Regions from separate parts of the Streptomyces sp. NPDC013157 genome, predicted to be linked through region 3. Evidence: riboswitches for the same ligand, from Rfam matches in the RefSeq annotation. Region 3 holds a riboswitch; each other region holds the start of a gene.

Region 1 (4,152 bases), on a different contig from region 3:
CTCGAGCAGCGCACCGGAGACCGCCTCGACGGCCTTCTCGATACCGCGCTTCAGGGCCATCGGGTTGGCGCCGGCGGCCACGTTGCGCAGGCCCTCGCGGACCAGGGCCTGGGCGAGAACGGTCGCGGTGGTCGTACCGTCACCGGCGACGTCGTCCGTCTTCTTGGCGACTTCCTTGACCAGCTCGGCGCCGATCTTCTCGTACGGGTCCTCCAGCTCGATCTCCTTGGCGATGGACACACCATCGTTGGTGATCGTGGGGGCGCCCCACTTCTTCTCAAGGACGACGTTGCGGCCCTTGGGGCCGAGGGTGACCTTGACGGCGTCGGCGAGCTGGTTCATACCGCGCTCAAGGCCGCGCCGCGCCTCCTCGTCGAACGCGATGATCTTGGCCATGTGAAGTGGTCCCTCCAGGACTGGGGGTGAGTCTTCGGACCGCGCCCGCGCCCGCGACGGACGGCTCGCCGACCCGTGGGTTCCTTGCCCCACCCGGCCTGCGGGCCTCACCGACCCGGTCCTTCGTTGTCACTCTCACCTTCAGAGTGCTAACGCCAATGATTAGCACTCGCCCATGCCGAGTGCAAGCGCCTCCCGGGGATCGGCCCCCGGAGTCAGGCCCCCGGGCATGCGCCGGGCATGCCGAAGGGCCCGTGCCCCGGGAGGCACGAGCCCTTCGAAGAAGTACAGAAGAACGTCGCTGTCAGTCGGCGCGTGCTTCAGCCGGTCGCCAGCCGGACCATGTCCGCCTGCGGCCCCTTCTGGCCCTGCGAGATCTCGAAATCGACCCGCTGACCCTCTTCCAGGGTGCGGTAGCCGTCCATCTGAATCGCGCTGTAGTGGACGAAAACATCCGCACCACCGTCGACCGCGATGAAGCCGTACCCCTTCTCCGCGTTGAACCACTTGACGGTGCCCTGAGCCATGCCTAACTCCCCTATTACTGGCCCTTGCACAGATCCACACTTCGCGGATCCGGGTCAGACCTCACCCCCCATTGGTTGGGGGCGTGCGCCGGAACGCGTCGACCGCGGCTGAATGTATCTGTCCAACTGCCGTCTGCAACAGGTCAATCGGACGAGAATTCTGGACGGAAGGGGTCCGGAATGTAGCAAGAATTCGGCCGAATTCAGGGCAAGTCGGACCCCATAAAGGCCACAAAAGCCGCATATAACCCGCACACTTTGGCTACTTCTTGTCGGGCTCGCGGTATCGAATACGGGGCTCCCGACCTGGAGATCGGGACCGTGTTCCCCAACTCTACCGCGCTCAACCACACAGAATTGCCCCCTCCGCTTCTCTCACGGAGGGGGCAATCAGATGAACAGTCGGTGATCGGCGTTACCGAAGGTAATGTTCGGTCATTCGATCAGCCTGTCAAGCAGGTCGGCAGGTCAGCCGCCCGCGACGGCCGGGATGATGGAGACGCCGGCCCCGTCCGGGGTGGCGGTCTCCAGGCCCTGCTCGAAGCGGACGTCGTCGTCATTGACGTACACGTTGACGAACCGGCGCAGCTTGCCCTGGTCGTCGAGAACCCGCGCGGAGATCCCGGTGTGGTTCTTCTCCAGGTCCGAGATGACCTCGCCGAGAGTGGCGCCCTCGGCGGCGACTTCGGCCTGACCACCGGTGTAGGTGCGCAGGATGGTGGGGATGCGAACGGTGACGCTCACGTTTTTACCTCCGGTCTGGGCAACGCCCTATTTCTCGGGGGACTCAGGCGAGCCCGGCCTCGCGGAAAGACTCCAGATTCGGGCGAATGGTCGCGGTGAGTCCAGTCCCCGCCACTGCGTCCAGCGTCTTCAGCCCATCACCAGTGTTGAGTACAACGACCGACTTCGCCGGATCAATCAACCCATTCTCAATGAGCTTTTTGGTGACTCCAACCGTCACCCCGCCGGCGGTTTCCGCAAAGATTCCCTCGGTCCGCGCGAGCAGCTTGATGGCGTCGACGACCTGCTCGTCGGTGACGTCCTCCACCGCGCCGCCGGTGCGCCGCGCGATGTCGAGGACGTACGGCCCGTCGGCCGGGTTGCCGATGGCGAGGGACTTGGCGATGGTGTTCGGCTTCTGCGGGCGGACCACATCGTGGCCCTCCTTGTAGGCCACCGACACCGGCGAGCACCCCTCGGCCTGGGCACCGAAGATCTTGTACGGCTTGTCCTCGACGAGCCCGAGCTTGATCAGCTCCTGCAGACCCTTGTCGATCTTCGTGAGCTGCGAGCCGGAGGCGATCGGGATGACCAGCTGGTCCGGGATCTCCCAGCCGAGCTGCTCGCAGATCTCGTACGCCAGGGTCTTGGAGCCCTCCGCGTAGTACGGCCGCAGGTTGACGTTGACGAAGCCCCAGCCCTCGCCGGCCGAGTCGCCGATCAGCTCGGAGCAGAAACGGTTCACGTCGTCGTAGTTGCCCTCGATGCCGACGAGCTCGCCGCCGTAGATCGCGGCCATGACGACCTTGCCCTGCTCCAGGTCGTGCGGGATGAACACGCAGGAGCGGAAGCCGGCCCGGGCGGCGGCGGCGCCGACCGCGCCGGCCAGGTTGCCGGTGGAGGAGCAGGAGAGGGTGGTGTAGCCGAAGGCGCGGGCGGCCTCGACGGCCTGGGCGACGACGCGGTCCTTGAAGGAGTGCGTCGGGTTGCCGGAGTCGTCCTTCACGTACAGCCCGCCGGTCACCCCGAGCTCACGGGCCAGGTTGTCGGCCTTGACGAGCTTGGTCCAGCCGGGGTTGATGTTCGGCTTGGTCGCCACGTCCGCGGGGACGGGCAGCAGTGGCGCGTAGCGCCAGATGTTCGCGGGACCCGCTTCGATCCGCTTCCGCAGCTCCTCGGTGTCGTACGCCGAGAAGTCGTACGCGATCTCCAGCGGGCCGAAACACTCCTCGCAGGCGAACACCGGGCCGAGCGGCACGCGGTGACCGCACTCGCGGCAGCTGAGGGCTGCGGCGGGGCCGAGGTCGACGGTGGAATCCGTGGTGCTTGCAACAGTCTGCACAGCCATGTGAGGCGAGGCCCTTTCTCCTCATCTTCCTCACGACGCATCTCGCCGTGAGACGGATTTGGCACCTTCCCTAGCCGGGAGCCTCGCGGACGATCGACACTGATCGGCGATCTACGAGAACCGACTGGAGGGTTGCCGGGGCTTCAACGGGCCGTATCCCTCTGCCCCTCTGGATGAGCGGTATGCGGTTGTCGACGCCGGGTGACCCCAGGACATGCGATGGTCATCGGCGTTGTTCAAGACTGTAACCGAAGGCCAGGACAGTTGAGAGAGTCGTCCGTAACGCGAGATGGATCACACGTCGTCGTGTGGCCGTGACAGTGAGGAGCCGCTGACCGTGCTGGAAGAAGTCGAGCGCTGGCTGGCCACCCGCTCCTGGTCCGTATCCGATCGTCCGCTGCACCGGATCATGGCCGCCAAACGGTCCTCCGGGCAGACGGTCAGCGTCGTGCTGCCCGCGCTCAACGAGGAGGAGACCGTCGGCGACATCGTCGCGATCATCCGCCACGACCTCATGCAGCAGGTGCCGCTCGTCGACGAGATCGTGGTCGTCGACTCCGGCTCCACCGACCGCACGGCGGCCGTCGCCGCGGCGGCCGGCGCCCGCGTCGTGCACCGCGACGCGATCCTGCCCCGCATCCCCGCCGTACCCGGCAAGGGCGAGGTCCTCTGGCGCTCCCTCCTGGTCACCACCGGGGACATCGTCTGCTTCGTCGACGCCGACCTGCGGGAGTTCTCCTCCGACTTCGTCACCGGCATCGTCGGCCCGCTCCTCACCGACCCGGACGTCGACCTGGTCAAGGCGATGTACGACCGCCCGCTCGGCGGCGCCGCCGGACAGGGCGGCCGGGTCACCGAGCTGATGGCCCGTCCGCTGCTGAACATGCACTGGCCCCAGCTGGCCGGCTTCGTCCAGCCGCTCGGCGGCGAGTACGCGGCCCGCCGCTCGCTGCTGGAGCAGCTCCCCTTCCCGGTCGGCTACGGCGTGGAGCTCGGCATGCTGGTCGACGCCCTGCACCTGGTCGGCCTCGACGCCCTCGCCCAGGTCGACGTCGGCGTCCGCAAGCACCGCCACCAGGACGGCCAGGCCCTCGGCCGGATGTCCGCCGCGATCTACCGCACGGCCCAGCTCCGGCTGGCCCGCGGCCACCTGATCCG
Region 2 (4,152 bases), on a different contig from region 3:
CCTCCGGCCCCGGCGTGGCCTACCTCGCCCACCTGGTCGGCTTCGGACTCGGGTTCGGCTACGCGTGGGTGCGGTACGGCCGTACGACTAAAGTGAAGGTCGCCCCAGCTCCGGCACCCGAGGGAGAGAACCAGCCGTGATCACCGCGATCGTCCTCATCAAGACCAGCGTGGACCGGATCCCCGAGATCGCGGAACGGATCGCCGCGCTGGACAGCGTCAGCGAGGTCTTCTCCGTCACCGGCACGTACGACCTCATCGCCATGGTCCGGGTGCAGCAGCACGAGGATCTGGCCGACGTCATCCCCGGCTCCATCAGCAAGATCCCCGGCGTGGAGGCCACGGACACGCACGTCGCGTTCCGCACGTACTCCCAGCACGACCTGGAGGCGGCGTTCGCGATCGGCCTTGACAGCTGAGCGCCGCCGACTGCAGCGCCCCGTAAGGGGCGCTGGGGGTACCCCCGGCCGAAGGCTGGGGGAGGAACCGCGCGACCAGCCACGACGGAGCCGCGGGGGGCCAATGCGCTTCGTGCCCGGCTGCCGGCCGGTGGGGGCTGAGCGCGCAGTTCCCCGCGCCCCTGGCGGGGCGCTGATCACACCGCCGGGACGCAGCGGCCCTCTTCCGTGCGGTACGACCACTTCGCACCGTCGGTCACAAGTTCCCGTACCGCCGTCACGAAGCGCTCCACGTGCTCGTCCGGCGTCCCCGCCCCGAAGCTCACCCGGATCGCGTTGAGGGACTTCTCGCCCGGTGCCGCCTCCGGCGCCCCGCACTCGCCCTGGGTCTGCGGGTCGGAGCCCAGCAGGGTCCTGACCAGCGGGTGGGCGCAGAAGAGGCCGTCGCGGACGCCGATGCCGTACTCGGCGGAGAGCGCGGCGGCGAAGTGGGAGCTGTTCCAGCCGTCCACCACGAAGCTGATCACGCCGACGCGGGGGGCGTCGTCGCCGAAGAGGGAGAGGACCCGGACGTCGGGTACCCCGGCCAGGCCCGCCCGCACCTTCTCGATCAGGTGCTGCTCGCGGGCGACCAGCGTGTCGAAGCCGGCCTCGGTGAGCGCCTTGCAGGCGGCGGCGATGGAGTAGGCGCCGATGACGTTGGGCGACCCGGCCTCGTGCCGCGCGGCGCTCTCGTGCCACTCCACGGCCACTCCCCCGTCCTCGCGCCGGGTGACCTTGCGGCTGGCGCCGCCGCCCGCGAGGTACGGCTCGGCGGCCTGCAGCCAGTCGGCGCGGCCGGCCAGGACGCCGGAGCCGAAGGGGGCGTACAGCTTGTGGCCGGAGAAGGCGACCCAGTCGACGCCCAGGTCCCGGACCGAGACGGGGTGGTGCGGAGCCAGCTGGGCGGCGTCCAGGACGATCCGGGCGCCGTGCGCGTGCGCGGCGGCCGCGAGCTCCCGTACGGGCCACAGCTCGCCGGTGACGTTGGACGCGCCGGTCACGCAGACCAGGGCCGGACCGTAGGGGTCGCGGTCGGCGAGGGCGCGTTCCAGGGTCTCGACGGCCTGGCGCGGGGTGCGGGGCGCGTCGAGGTAGGTGACACGGGCGTCCTGCCACGGCAGCAGGGAGGCGTGGTGCTCGGTCTCGAAGACGAAGACCTGGCAGTCGGCGGGGAGGGCACGGGCCAGGAGGTTCAGGGAGTCCGTCGTCGAACGGGTGAAGACCAGCTGGTCGTCGGGGCGGCAGTCGAGGAACTCGGCGACGGTCCGGCGGGCGTTCTCGAAGAGGTCCGTGGAGAGCTGGGAGAGGTAGCCGGCGCCGCGGTGGACGCTGCCGTAGTAGGGCGCGTACGCCGCCACGTCGTCCCAGACCCGCTGCAGGGCGGGGGCGCTGGCCGCGTAGTCGAGGGCGGCATAGGTGACCTCGCCGCCGGTGACGAGCGGGACGGTGACATCACGGCCCAGAACGGGCAGGGGGGCACAAACGGACTGGACGGAGGCAGCGGTGGAGACGGACATGGGTGAACTCCCGTGTGAGCAGGTGGGATCCGCCGTGCGAGCGGATGCGCTCAAGCAGCGGCAGGGGAAAAGGGTGTGCGGAGGCGGGGCTCTGCGGCCCTATCGCATTCGCTTGCTCACGGAAGGCTCCTCGACGACCAGGACCCCTGGTGGTTCGAGGGGTCCGCGCTTGCCGTGGACCTCGCTGCCCACGGCCTGGTCTTCACCCGGGGCACCCCGCCACGGACGGAGGGTTGCCGGACAGTCGGCCGGGGCCTCATGACTGTCACTCATGACCTGGAAAGAAACTTATGGGAAGTGATCGCAGCCGCGCAACTCCAGTCCGGATGACGGGACGGAGCGGGGGCTGCGGACAGTTCGGCACCGCCGGAGAGGCCGTATGTGGTTGCGCACCGCCGGTCCGCAACGGCCGTCGGCCACGACGGTGGAGCCCGGCGGTGCGGACCCCACCCAGCCCTCTGGACCGGCGCCCTACTTGTGCGTCGCCGCCGCCCAGCGCTCCAGGACCTGCTTGGCCGCACCCGAGTCGATCGAGTGCGCCGCCCTGTCCATGCCGGCGCGGAGCTGCTCTGCCAGCGACCCTGTGCCCGGGTCCAGGGCCACCAGCGCCGCCGCCGAGTTCAGCAGCACCGCGTCCCGCACCGGGCCCCGCTCGCCGTCCAGGAGGCGGCGGGCGACCTCCGCGTTGTACGACGGGTCACCGCCCCGCAGCGCCTCCACGGGGACCAGGTCGATGCCGACGTCACGGGGGTCGAAGGTCTCCTCCGTGACCTTGCCGTCCCGGACGGTCCAGACGCGGGACGTGGCGGTCGTCGTCAGTTCGTCGAGGCCGTCGTCGCCGCGGAAGACGAGGGAGGAGTGGCCGCGTTCGGCGAAGACGCCCGCGACGACGGGGGCCATGCGGGGGTCCGCGACGCCGACCGCCTGGGCCCGCACCCGTGCGGGGTTGGTCAGCGGGCCGAGGATGTTGAAGACCGTGCGGATGCCCAGCTGGCCGCGGGCGGCGCCCGCGTGGCGCAGCGCCGGGTGGAACTTGATGGCGAAGCAGAAGGTGATGCCGGCCTCCTCGGCGACCTCGGCGACCCGCTGCGGGGTCAGGTCGAGGTTGACGCCGAGCTTCTCCAGGACGTCGGAGGCCCCGGACGCGGAGGAGGCCGCGCGGTTGCCGTGCTTGACGACCTTCGCGCCGGTGCCGGCCACCACGAGCGCCGACATCGTGGAGATGTTCACCGTCTTCGCGCCGTCGCCCCCGGTGCCGACGATGTCGACGGTGCGGCCCGGCACCTCGATGACGTTGGCGTGCTCGTACATCGTGCGGACGAGCCCGTTGATCTCCTCGACGGTCTCGCCTTTGGACCGCAGGGCGACGACGAAGCCGGCGATCTGGGCGTCGGTGGCCTGGCCGCGCATGATCTGGTCCATCGCCCAGGCCGTCGCGTCGGCGCTCTGGTCCTGGCCGTACAGCAGCGCGTTCAGTACCTCGGGCCAGGAACGGCCCGCCGCGGTGTCGCCTCCAGCGGGGGTCACAGCGCTCATGAGGCCGCTCCTGATCGTCGTACGGGAACAACAGGTTTCAGGGCCTACCCTATCCAGCTCCGGGCACCGCGAAGGGCCCCCGTCCTCCCCTGGTCCTCGAACAAACTCGGACCGGGGGCCCATCCGGACGGGGGCCCTTCGACCGTGGCGTGGCGACGCGGTCGATCAGTGGTGGCCGTGGCCGCTCGTGATCTCCTTGTACTCCTCGACAGTCGGCTTCGGGATCTGGTTGTCCTCGCCGTAGTAGGCGTTGCTCAGCTTGGCGCGGAGCTTCTCGGAGCCCTTGATCTTGCGCTCGACACCGTTCTCGTCGACCGCCGGGCCGACCTGGGCCGGCTCGTACTGGTGGTGCGCCGTGAGGGTGTGCAGCTGCTCCTGCGAGAGCGGCTCGTGGACCTCGATGAACTCACCGTGCGGCAGCCGCTTGATGATGCCGGTCTCGCGACCGTGCAGCACCTTCTCGCGGTCCCGGCGCTGCAGGCCGAGGCAGATCCGCTTGGTGGCGATGAACGCGATCACCGGTCCGGCGAAGAAGAAGATCCGGACGAACCAGGTCACGTCGTTGATCGACAGGTGGAAGTGGGTGGCGATGAGGTCGTTGCCACCGCCGACCAGGCCCACCATGTACACGGTCACCCAGGCGACACCGAACGCGGTGCG
Region 3 (4,152 bases):
TCTTGCCGCTGTTCAGGGCCAGGAAGGTGCTGGTGCTGTCCTGGAAGTACTTGACGGTGAGCTTCTTGCCCTCCTTGGCCAGCTTGTCCTTCCACTCCAGGAGGATCTTCTCCTGGTTGGTGCCGGAGCCGACGGCGACCGTCTTGCCGGCGAGGTTCTCGTAGTTGCCGTCGAAGTTCCAGGTGCTCTTCTTCGGCACGATGAAGGCGAGGTTGTCCTGCCGGTAGGAGGCGAACTCGTACTTCTTCTTGCGCTCCTCGGTGTCGGTGACGTTGGAGAAGGCCACGTCGACCTTGCCGCTGTCGATGCCGACGAAGAGGTTCTCCCAGGTGGAGTTCTTGACCTCGGCCTTGAGTCCGAAGACCGCGGCGACCAGCCGGCCGAGGTCGGGCTCGGAGCCGGTGAGGGTCTTCTGGTCGTCGCCGACGTACGCCAGCGGCGGGAACCCGGCGGGCAGGGCGCCGATGCCGATCTCCAGCGTGCCGCTCTTCTTGAGGGCGGCGGGCAGCTCGGCGCTGATGGACTTGACCTCGGAGACCTTGATGGTGGTCTGGGTGGCGGCGCCGTTGGAGACCCGGCCGACGACGACCGTGCCGGACTTGGTGCTGTCGGTGGTGGTGGCCGCGTCGCTGTTGCCCCCGCAGGCGGCGAGCCCGGTGGCGAGGGAGGCGACGGCGGTGGCCGCGGTGATGCCTCTGATCAGGCTGCGTCGGGTGATGTGGGTAGACATGGCCGTTCCTTGTCGCTGCAGGTGATGGAGGGTGGCGTGGGGGGAAGTCGAGGGGTGCGGTGGGAGGTCAGAGGACCTTGCTCAGAAAGTCCCTGGTCCGCTCGTTCTGCGGCTTGTCGAGAACCTCGGAGGGCGGGCCCTGTTCGACGATCCTGCCGCCGTCGATGAAGACCACCCGGTCGGCGATCTCGCGGGCGAAGCCGATCTCGTGGGTGACGATGACGAGCGTGGTGCCGCTGGTCGCCAGGTCCTTGATGACCGCGAGGACCTCGCCGACGAGTTCCGGGTCCAGGGCCGAGGTGGGCTCGTCGAAGAGGATCACACCGGGACGCAGGGCGAGCGCGCGGGCGATGGCGACGCGCTGCTGCTGGCCGCCGGACAGCTGCCGCGGATAGGCGCCGATCCGTTCGCCGAGGCCGACGCGTTCGAGGAGTTCCTTGGCCAGCGCCTGCGCCTCGGGCTTGGCCAGCTTTCCGGTGGCGACGGGGGCCGCCGCCACGTTGTCGAGGACGGTCAGATGCGGGAAGAGGTTGAAGTTCTGGAAGACGAAGCCGATCCGGCCGCGCTGGGCCAGGATGTCGCGCTCGCTCAGCTCCTTGAGCCGCTCGCCCTGCCGCTTGACCCCGATCAGCTCGCCGTTGACGCTGACGTGGCCGATCTCGGGCTTCTCCAGGTGGTTGATGACCCTGAGGAGAGTGGACTTGCCTGAGCCGGACGGGCCGAGGATGACGGTGACCTCGCCGGGCCGTACGGTCAGGTCGACGCCGTCGAGCACGCGGTGGGCGCCGTACCACTTGTGGACGTCGTGGATCTCCAGGGAGGCCGGGGCCGTCTCCAGGGTGTCGGTGGTGGTCATACGGCGGCCTCCCGGCGGATTCGGGCGCGCAGGTCACCGAGCCCGGCCCGCAGTTTCTGCAGGGGCGTCGGCGGCAGGGTGCGCGCGGCACCCCGGGCGTAGTACCGCTCGACGTAGAACTGGATCACGGAGACCACGCTCGTGAGGATCAGGTACCAGACGGTCACCACCAGCAGCAGCGGCACGATGTCGCCGGGGTAGGTGGAGCCCATGGTCTGTGCGGAGCCGAACAGGTCGAGCAGCGAGACGTAGAAGACCAGCGAGGTGCCCTTGATCAGGCCGATCAGCTGGTTGACGTAGTTCGGGATGATCGAGCGCAGCGCCTGCGGGAAGACGATCTTCCGGAACTGGTAGCCCTTCGGAAGGCCGAGTGCGGCGGCCGCCTCGTGCTGTCCCTGGTCCACGGAGAGGATGCCGCCGCGCACCACCTCGGCCGCGTAGGCCGCCTCGTTGAGACTGAGGCCGAGCACGGCGATCACCATGTCGGTGGCGAGCTTCGACTCGTCGAAGGAGAAGAAGGCCGGCCCGAAGGGGACGCCGAGACTCAGCGTCTTGTAGAGGGCGCTGAAGTTGTAGAGGAAGAGCAGGACCACGATGAGCGGGATGGAGCGCAGCGCCCACACGTAGGTCCAGCTGACGGCGCGCAGCACCGGGCTCTTCGACAGCCGGGCCAGGGCGAGCAGGATGCCGCCGAGGAGGCCCAGCACCGCGCTGTAGGCGGTGACTTCGAGGGTGATGAGCAGCCCGTCGAGGATGTTCGGCCGTAGGAACCAGTAGCCGAAACGGTCCCACTGGTAGAAGGGGTTGGACACCAGTCCGTGCACGAACTGGGCGGCCAGGACCAGGACGACGGCGGTGGCGATCCACCGTCCCGGCCTGCGCAGCGGCAGAACACGCTGTGCGGAGAGGGGTTTTGACGGCTCATCGGCAGCGGGCGGTGCCTCGGGGGCGGCGATCGTGGCGCCTGGGGGTTCACTCATGGCGGGCTCCGGCGGAGTCGGACACCCACGTGTCCCACGGCGGGGGCCGCGCACCGGGCCGTGTTCGGGCACGGTTCGGTGCGCGGGGGCGCGCGGGCACGGGGGCTGGGCGGACGGCGGCACACCGGACGGCCGGTGTTTCGACGGGGACGCTGGGGTGCGGAACTGCGGGGAACCGGCGGAAGAGCCTGGTCAGACCCGACAGCGGGCACAGCCCGGGGCGGTACACGCGCTACACAGGGCGCTGTTGACACGGAGCAGGTCGACGGCGCGGTCGGCGACGAGGGGGCTCGGGTACGGGCGTACGCAGCCCTCGGCGCGGCGCTGGGCCGTCCTGGGAGCTGCGTACATGTCCGTCACCTGTCACTGTCGTGCCGGCCCCGAGGGGCACTCGCGCTTACCGAATCGTCGCTTGCCGAAACGTCGTCGGTCCGGTCGTCACCTGGGGCACCCCACCGCGGTGCGAGGGTTGCCGGTCAGCAAGCCAGGGCTTGACGCTGACGCTCATGACCGTTCTGGTCCGTAAGTAACGCAGTTGGCCAAACGAATGTCAACGCCTGTCCGACTGGCGAAACGGTTCAGGCCGCTCTCACCTGCGAGGACCGCGGGGGACGTCTGCCGCGTGGCCCGCCCAGTCCAGGATCTGGACGGCCGCGCCGGCGGCTTCCAGGCCCTGGCAACGGCCGTGGTGGCGGCGGGCGATGCCGTCGAGGTCGAGGTGGGTGCCGAAGGCCGGGTGGGCGGCCAGCCGGCGGGCGTAGGCCCACAGCGCCGGGTGGCCGGCGATGGCGTGCACGGCGGCGGCGTCCAGGTGGTTGCGGTGCACGGTGTCGAGTTGCACCAGGGCCACCCACAACTCGATGTCGGCGGCGGTGAGTTGCCCGCCGACCAGGAACTCCACCCCGGTCAGCCGGCGCTCCAGCCCGTCCAGGGTGGCGAGCAGCAGCTCCAGCGCCTCCGGGTCACCGCCCTCGCGGCCGGCGCACTGGGCGGCCTGTTCGATGTCCTCGGCGCACAGCCGCTCGACGGCCTCGATCTCGGCCTCGGCGCCGCACGGGTAGAGCCGGGCGACGCCGTCGCCGAAGTGCTGGTCCAGGTCGCGCAGGATGTCCCGGCTGTGGGTGCTGACGATCCTGCCGGACCACCCGTCGCTGAACACCGGTGCGAGGGCCGGTCCCGAGTAGCGGTGCGCGCTGGCCTCGTACAGCGGGCGCAGCACCGCGTGGCTGCCGTCGGGACAGTCCGGGACGGCGGGCAGGAAGGTGACCGGACAACAGTCGTCCAGGGCCAGCAGGCTGTGCCCGACGGCGATCCGGAGGCCGTCGGGACAGGCGGTGGACAGGTGCAGCCGGTAGCGGCGCGGCACGGCGTAGTGGCCGCTGCGCGCGTCGCGGCCGATACGGCCCCGGAAGCCGGGGGCGGTGCGGACGGACGGCAGGGCGGCGAGTGGAGTGATGGACATGCGTCTCCCCGGGGGCGGGCGGGCGCGCGGACGTACGCGCGGCGGAAGCGTTCGTCGGTGGGTTGTCGGTGGGCCGTGGCGCGTCCCGGCGGACGGGCGCCCGGCTCGTACGGCCGGGACCGGG
Region 4 (4,152 bases), on a different contig from region 3:
GCCACTGCGGCTGGACAGCGGCGGCCGGGGGTGGCGCCTCGGCCCCGGCCCGTCTCCTCCGTTCGCTCAGTCGGCCTGGGCCCCGGTGAGCGGAGGCAGGTCCAGGTGTTCGCGCAGGGTCGTGCCCCGGTACTCGGTGCGGTAGACCCCGCGGGCCTGCAGCTCCGGAACGAGCTTGTCGACGACGTCGGTGACCGATGACGGGAGCAGGTGCGGCAGGAGGTTGAAACCGTCGACGGCACGGGTGGTGACGTAGCGGGTCCACTCGTCGGCGACGGCCGACGGCGTGCCGACGAACGCGGGGTGTCCCGGTGCCACCTCCAGCACCAACTGCCTGATCGACACCGTCGTGGCGGCGAAACGGTTGGCGGGGCGGGGCAGGCCGAGCGTGGTGCGCAGGGTGTCGCCGGGGCGGGACGGTCGGTGGAGTCCCGCGGTGACCAGGGCGGGCAGCACCCGGTCGGTCAGCACCGGCAGGTCGTCGGCGAGGACGGCCGGGTGCAGCCGTACGCCGTCGACGAACCGCACGAGTTCGGCCAGGAGCTCGGTCAGCGCCTCCGGGGAGCCGACGTGGCGCAGCCGGCCGGTCCGAGGCCAGGCGGCCAGGCTGTCCAGTCCGGCCAGCCGGTCGGCGGCCGGGACTGCCGTGTCGAGCACCACCTCCGCCTCCGCGAAGACCAGGGGTGCACCGGCCTCCCGGGCGGTGGCGGCGCGGGCGGCGATGTCGGCGGGCGTGGGCGGGCCACCAGGACCACGTCGGCGCGCTCGTCGATGTCCAGCGCGTCCGGAGCGAGGACGACGAGCTGTCCCTGCGGTGGGCGGGGGGTGATCAGGGGGCCCTTCACCGAGAAGCCGGCGCCCTCGAAATCGATGTGGTGCACGCGGACCGGGTCCGGGAAGCGGCCGGTGGCGACGTCCTTGACGACCGCGTCGTCCTCCCAGGAGTCCCACAGCGCGCGGGCGGTGTCGACGACGTCCGTGATCTCCCGGTGGCAGTGCTGTTGACGACCATGCGGCTCTTTCCGAGCGGGCGGGGGCTGGACGCGGGCGCGTCGGGGGATGCCTGCGACGCCGGTCCGGAGCCAGGTGAGGGCGCGGCGCGGCGGAGGCGGATGCGACGGGGAGCGAGTGGTCAGCGACAGGTCTGGTCGAACTGGTCGGCGCGGAGGCCCGACCAGAACGGGTCGAGCAGCAGCGTGCGTGCCTGACCTGCGGTCTCCATGGCCGGATCAAAGCACACGGAACAAGGTGCGTCCACCATCCGTCCCGGCACGTGAGACGACCCCGTTCTCCCGAACAGGGCGTCACATTGCGGCATTGACGTACGACAAAATCGATCCGTAGCATCACCAACGGCATTGAGTGTCAGCGTCAAGCCCTGGCTCGCTGACCGGCAACCCTCCCGCGCGGTGGGGTGCTCCAGGTGAAAGCCCGGCGGGGTCACCGATGACTCCCGCAAGCGCGTGGCCCCGTGACCGGGGCCGGAGACGGGGAGGTTCGGCATGCGGCACAGCGACGACTCTGCTGCCTCCCTCACCGACGCCACGGCGTACTCCCGGCTCTCGCGCCGGCGCCACATCGATCTGAAGCGCTCGACCAGCTGCCTCTGTCGGGCCTGACCGGCCCGGCCGCCGCCGGCTGACGTCCGTCACCGGCCCCGGCCCCTGCGCGCCGCCCTTCCCGCTCGCCACCGGTTCCCGGTGTCGTCCGCATGCCAACTCCCTGTCTGCACAGCGCATCCCCGGCCGGAGTCGATCCGCCCGGGCCGCACACACCGTCATGCCTGCGCACATCCGTGCGCGGTCGTGCCCCGGTGACACGAGTAGGAGAAAGCCCTCCGTGACTGCACTTCCGGATTTCAGACCTTCCCGATGGGCGCCCCTGGCCGCGCTCCTGACCACCAGCGTCCTGCTGACCGCGTGCGGTTCGGGCGACGACGGCTCCGGCGGCGGAAGCGGCCAGGCGAAGTCCGGCGGCACCCTGACCTTCGCGGTGGGATCCGACGCCGGCTGCGTGGACCCGCAGCAGGTCGGCAGCAACGACACCATCTACTCGGTGCGCCAGATCGTGGACTCCCTCACCGACCAGGACCCGAAGACCGGCAAGATCGTGCCATGGCTCGCCAAGAGCTGGGACATCAGCGCCGACGCGACGACGTTCACGTTCCACCTGCGGTCGGGCGTCACCTTCAGCGACGGCTCGAAGCTGACCGCGCAGGTGGTCAAGGACAACTTCGACGCGGTGCCGAACCTCGGCGCCCTGGGCACCCTCGCCGAGGGCTATCTCAGCGGCGTCAAGAGCACCACGGTGGTCGCCCCGCTCACCGTCAAGGTGTCCTTCAAGCAGCCCAACGCCCAGTTCCTCCAGGCGACTTCGACCCACTCGCTGGGGATCGAGTCCTCGGCGAGCGTCAAGAAGAGCCCGCAGCAGAAGTGCAGCGACGGGGTGGTCGGGTCCGGGCCGTTCGTGCTCAAGCAGTACGTGCAGAACCAGTCGATCACCCTGGACAGGCGCACCGGGTACGACTGGGGTTCCTCGCTGTGGTCGAAGAAGGGCGAGGCCTACCTGGACAAGCTGGTGTTCAAGGTCGTGCCCGAGGCAGGGGTGCGGGCCGGCAGTCTCCAGTCCGGGCAGGTGGACGCGATCAGCAGCGTCGGCAAGGCCAACGAGGCGGCCCTCAAGGGCGGCCAGGTCACCCTCCAGAGCCGGGCCAACCCCGGTGTGGTGTTCGGTCTCGGGCTGAACAACTCCCGGCCCCTGCTGAAGGACGCGAAGGTCCGTCAGGCGATCTCGGCCGCCATCGACCGGAATCAGATCGCCGACACGGTCTTCCCGACCGGCACCCGGCCGGCGACCAGCATCCTGGCGCACACCACGCCCGACTACACCGATCTCTCCTCGGACCTCGCACTCGACACGGCCAAGGCGAAGTCGCTGCTGGATGCCGCCGGTTGGAAGGCGGCCGGCGACGGCATCCGCGCCAAGGACGGCAAGAAGCTGACCCTGACCATCAGCTGGTTCCCCAACGCGGCCACCAACCAGCCCGCGCTGGAACTCGTCCAGCAGCAGCTCAAGGCCGTCGGGATCGACGTGGTGCTCAAGCAGCTCCCGGTCACCCAGTTCGCCACCACGCTCCAGTCGGGTGACTTCGACGTGGTGTGGGGGAACGTGACCCGCGCCGACCCGGACATCCTGCGCAGCTCCTTCTCCTCCCAGCTGGGCAACTTCTACCACCTGCCCGCCAGTTCGCTGGACACGGCACTGTCCGCGCAGGCCGCGACCACGGACCCCGCGAAGCGCGAGCAGCTGGTGGCGGAGGCGCAGCAGCTGATCGTGCAGAACGCGTACAACGTGCCGGTGGTGGAGCTCCAGACCCAGCTCGGCGTCTCGAAGAAGGTGCACGATCTCGAATTCGACTCCGGCAGCCGCGTCCAGCTGCACGACACCTGGATCGGGTAGCCGATGCGCCGCTATGTGATCAAACGGCTGGCGCAGGCGGTCGGGGTGCTGTGGGCGGCCTACACGGTGTCGTTCCTGGTACTGGACTTCCTGCCCGGTGACCCGGTCTCGGCGATGGCCGGGGCCGGGATGGACACGGGGGAGGTCGACCCGGTCCAACTCGCCAGGCTGCGGCACGAGTACGGCTTCGACAAGCCGGTGCTGGTGCAGTACGCGGAGTATCTGGGCCGGGCGGTGCGCGGGGACTTCGGCGACGCGGTCTCCACCGGCCGCCCGGTGACCTCCACGCTCGCCGACGCGCTGCCGCAGACACTCCAGCTGACCGGTGCCGCGCTGCTGCTGGCGGTGGTCCTCGGCGGCGGCCTCGCGGTGGTGGCGACGTACACCTCGCGGCGGTGGCTGCGGCAACTGCTGCTGTCGCTGCCCCCGCTGGGGGTGTCAGTCCCGACGTTCTGGGTGGGGCTGCTGCTCGTCGAGGCGTTCTCCTTCAAGCTCCACTGGTTCCCGGCCTTCGGCAACGACGGGCTGAAGGGGCTGGTGCTGCCGGCGCTCACGCTGGCGGTCCCGACCGGCGCACAGGTCGCCCAGGTGCTGGCGAAGAGCCTGCTGACCGCGCTGGACCAGGCCTATGTGGAGACCGCGCGGGCCAAGGGCGCGGGCAGGTGGCGGGTGCATCTGCGGCACGCGCTGCGC

What was found. Region 3 has a riboswitch for S-adenosylmethionine ahead of ACFY6U_RS23915 (amino acid ABC transporter permease). Riboswitches for the same ligand answer to the same signal wherever they lie in the genome.
Region 1: it holds a riboswitch for S-adenosylmethionine, as region 3 does, so the genes downstream of both, thrC (threonine synthase) here and ACFY6U_RS23915 (amino acid ABC transporter permease) in region 3, are expected to answer to the same signal.
Region 2: it holds a riboswitch for S-adenosylmethionine, as region 3 does, so the genes downstream of both, ACFY6U_RS14370 (aminotransferase class V-fold PLP-dependent enzyme) here and ACFY6U_RS23915 (amino acid ABC transporter permease) in region 3, are expected to answer to the same signal.
Region 4: it holds a riboswitch for S-adenosylmethionine, as region 3 does, so the genes downstream of both, ACFY6U_RS07600 (putative leader peptide) here and ACFY6U_RS23915 (amino acid ABC transporter permease) in region 3, are expected to answer to the same signal.

The regions. Positions count from the first base shown of each region.
Region 1 covers NZ_JBIBAK010000009.1:226,187-230,338, forward strand. Annotated here, with positions in the region: gene groL (chaperonin GroEL) at 1-396, opposite strand, end outside; gene ACFY6U_RS26605 (cold-shock protein) at 717-923, opposite strand; gene ACFY6U_RS26610 (ubiquitin-like small modifier protein 1) at 1,392-1,667, opposite strand; gene thrC (threonine synthase) at 1,711-2,994, opposite strand; SAM riboswitch class I at 3,013-3,174, opposite strand; gene ACFY6U_RS26620 (glucosyl-3-phosphoglycerate synthase) at 3,332-4,152, shown strand, end outside.
Region 2 covers NZ_JBIBAK010000004.1:233,324-237,475, reverse strand. Annotated here, with positions in the region: gene ACFY6U_RS14380 (rhomboid family intramembrane serine protease) at 1-140, shown strand, start outside; gene ACFY6U_RS14375 (Lrp/AsnC family transcriptional regulator) at 137-418, shown strand; gene ACFY6U_RS14370 (aminotransferase class V-fold PLP-dependent enzyme) at 595-1,956, opposite strand; SAM riboswitch class IV at 2,117-2,233, opposite strand; gene trpD (anthranilate phosphoribosyltransferase) at 2,428-3,492, opposite strand; gene ACFY6U_RS14360 (cytochrome bc complex cytochrome b subunit) at 3,658-4,152, opposite strand, start outside.
Region 3 covers NZ_JBIBAK010000008.1:62,252-66,403, reverse strand. Annotated here, with positions in the region: gene ACFY6U_RS23925 (transporter substrate-binding domain-containing protein) at 1-730, opposite strand, end outside; gene ACFY6U_RS23920 (amino acid ABC transporter ATP-binding protein) at 798-1,586, opposite strand; gene ACFY6U_RS23915 (amino acid ABC transporter permease) at 1,583-2,566, opposite strand; SAM riboswitch class IV at 2,955-3,078, opposite strand; gene ACFY6U_RS23910 (glutathione S-transferase C-terminal domain-containing protein) at 3,156-4,028, opposite strand.
Region 4 covers NZ_JBIBAK010000002.1:493,083-497,234, forward strand. Annotated here, with positions in the region: partial or broken gene ACFY6U_RS07590 (2OG-Fe(II) oxygenase family protein) at 1-5, opposite strand, end outside; gene ACFY6U_RS07595 (hypothetical protein) at 67-657, opposite strand; SAM riboswitch class IV at 1,355-1,468, shown strand; gene ACFY6U_RS07600 (putative leader peptide) at 1,503-1,619, shown strand; gene ACFY6U_RS07605 (ABC transporter substrate-binding protein) at 1,840-3,459, shown strand; gene ACFY6U_RS07610 (ABC transporter permease) at 3,463-4,152, shown strand, end outside.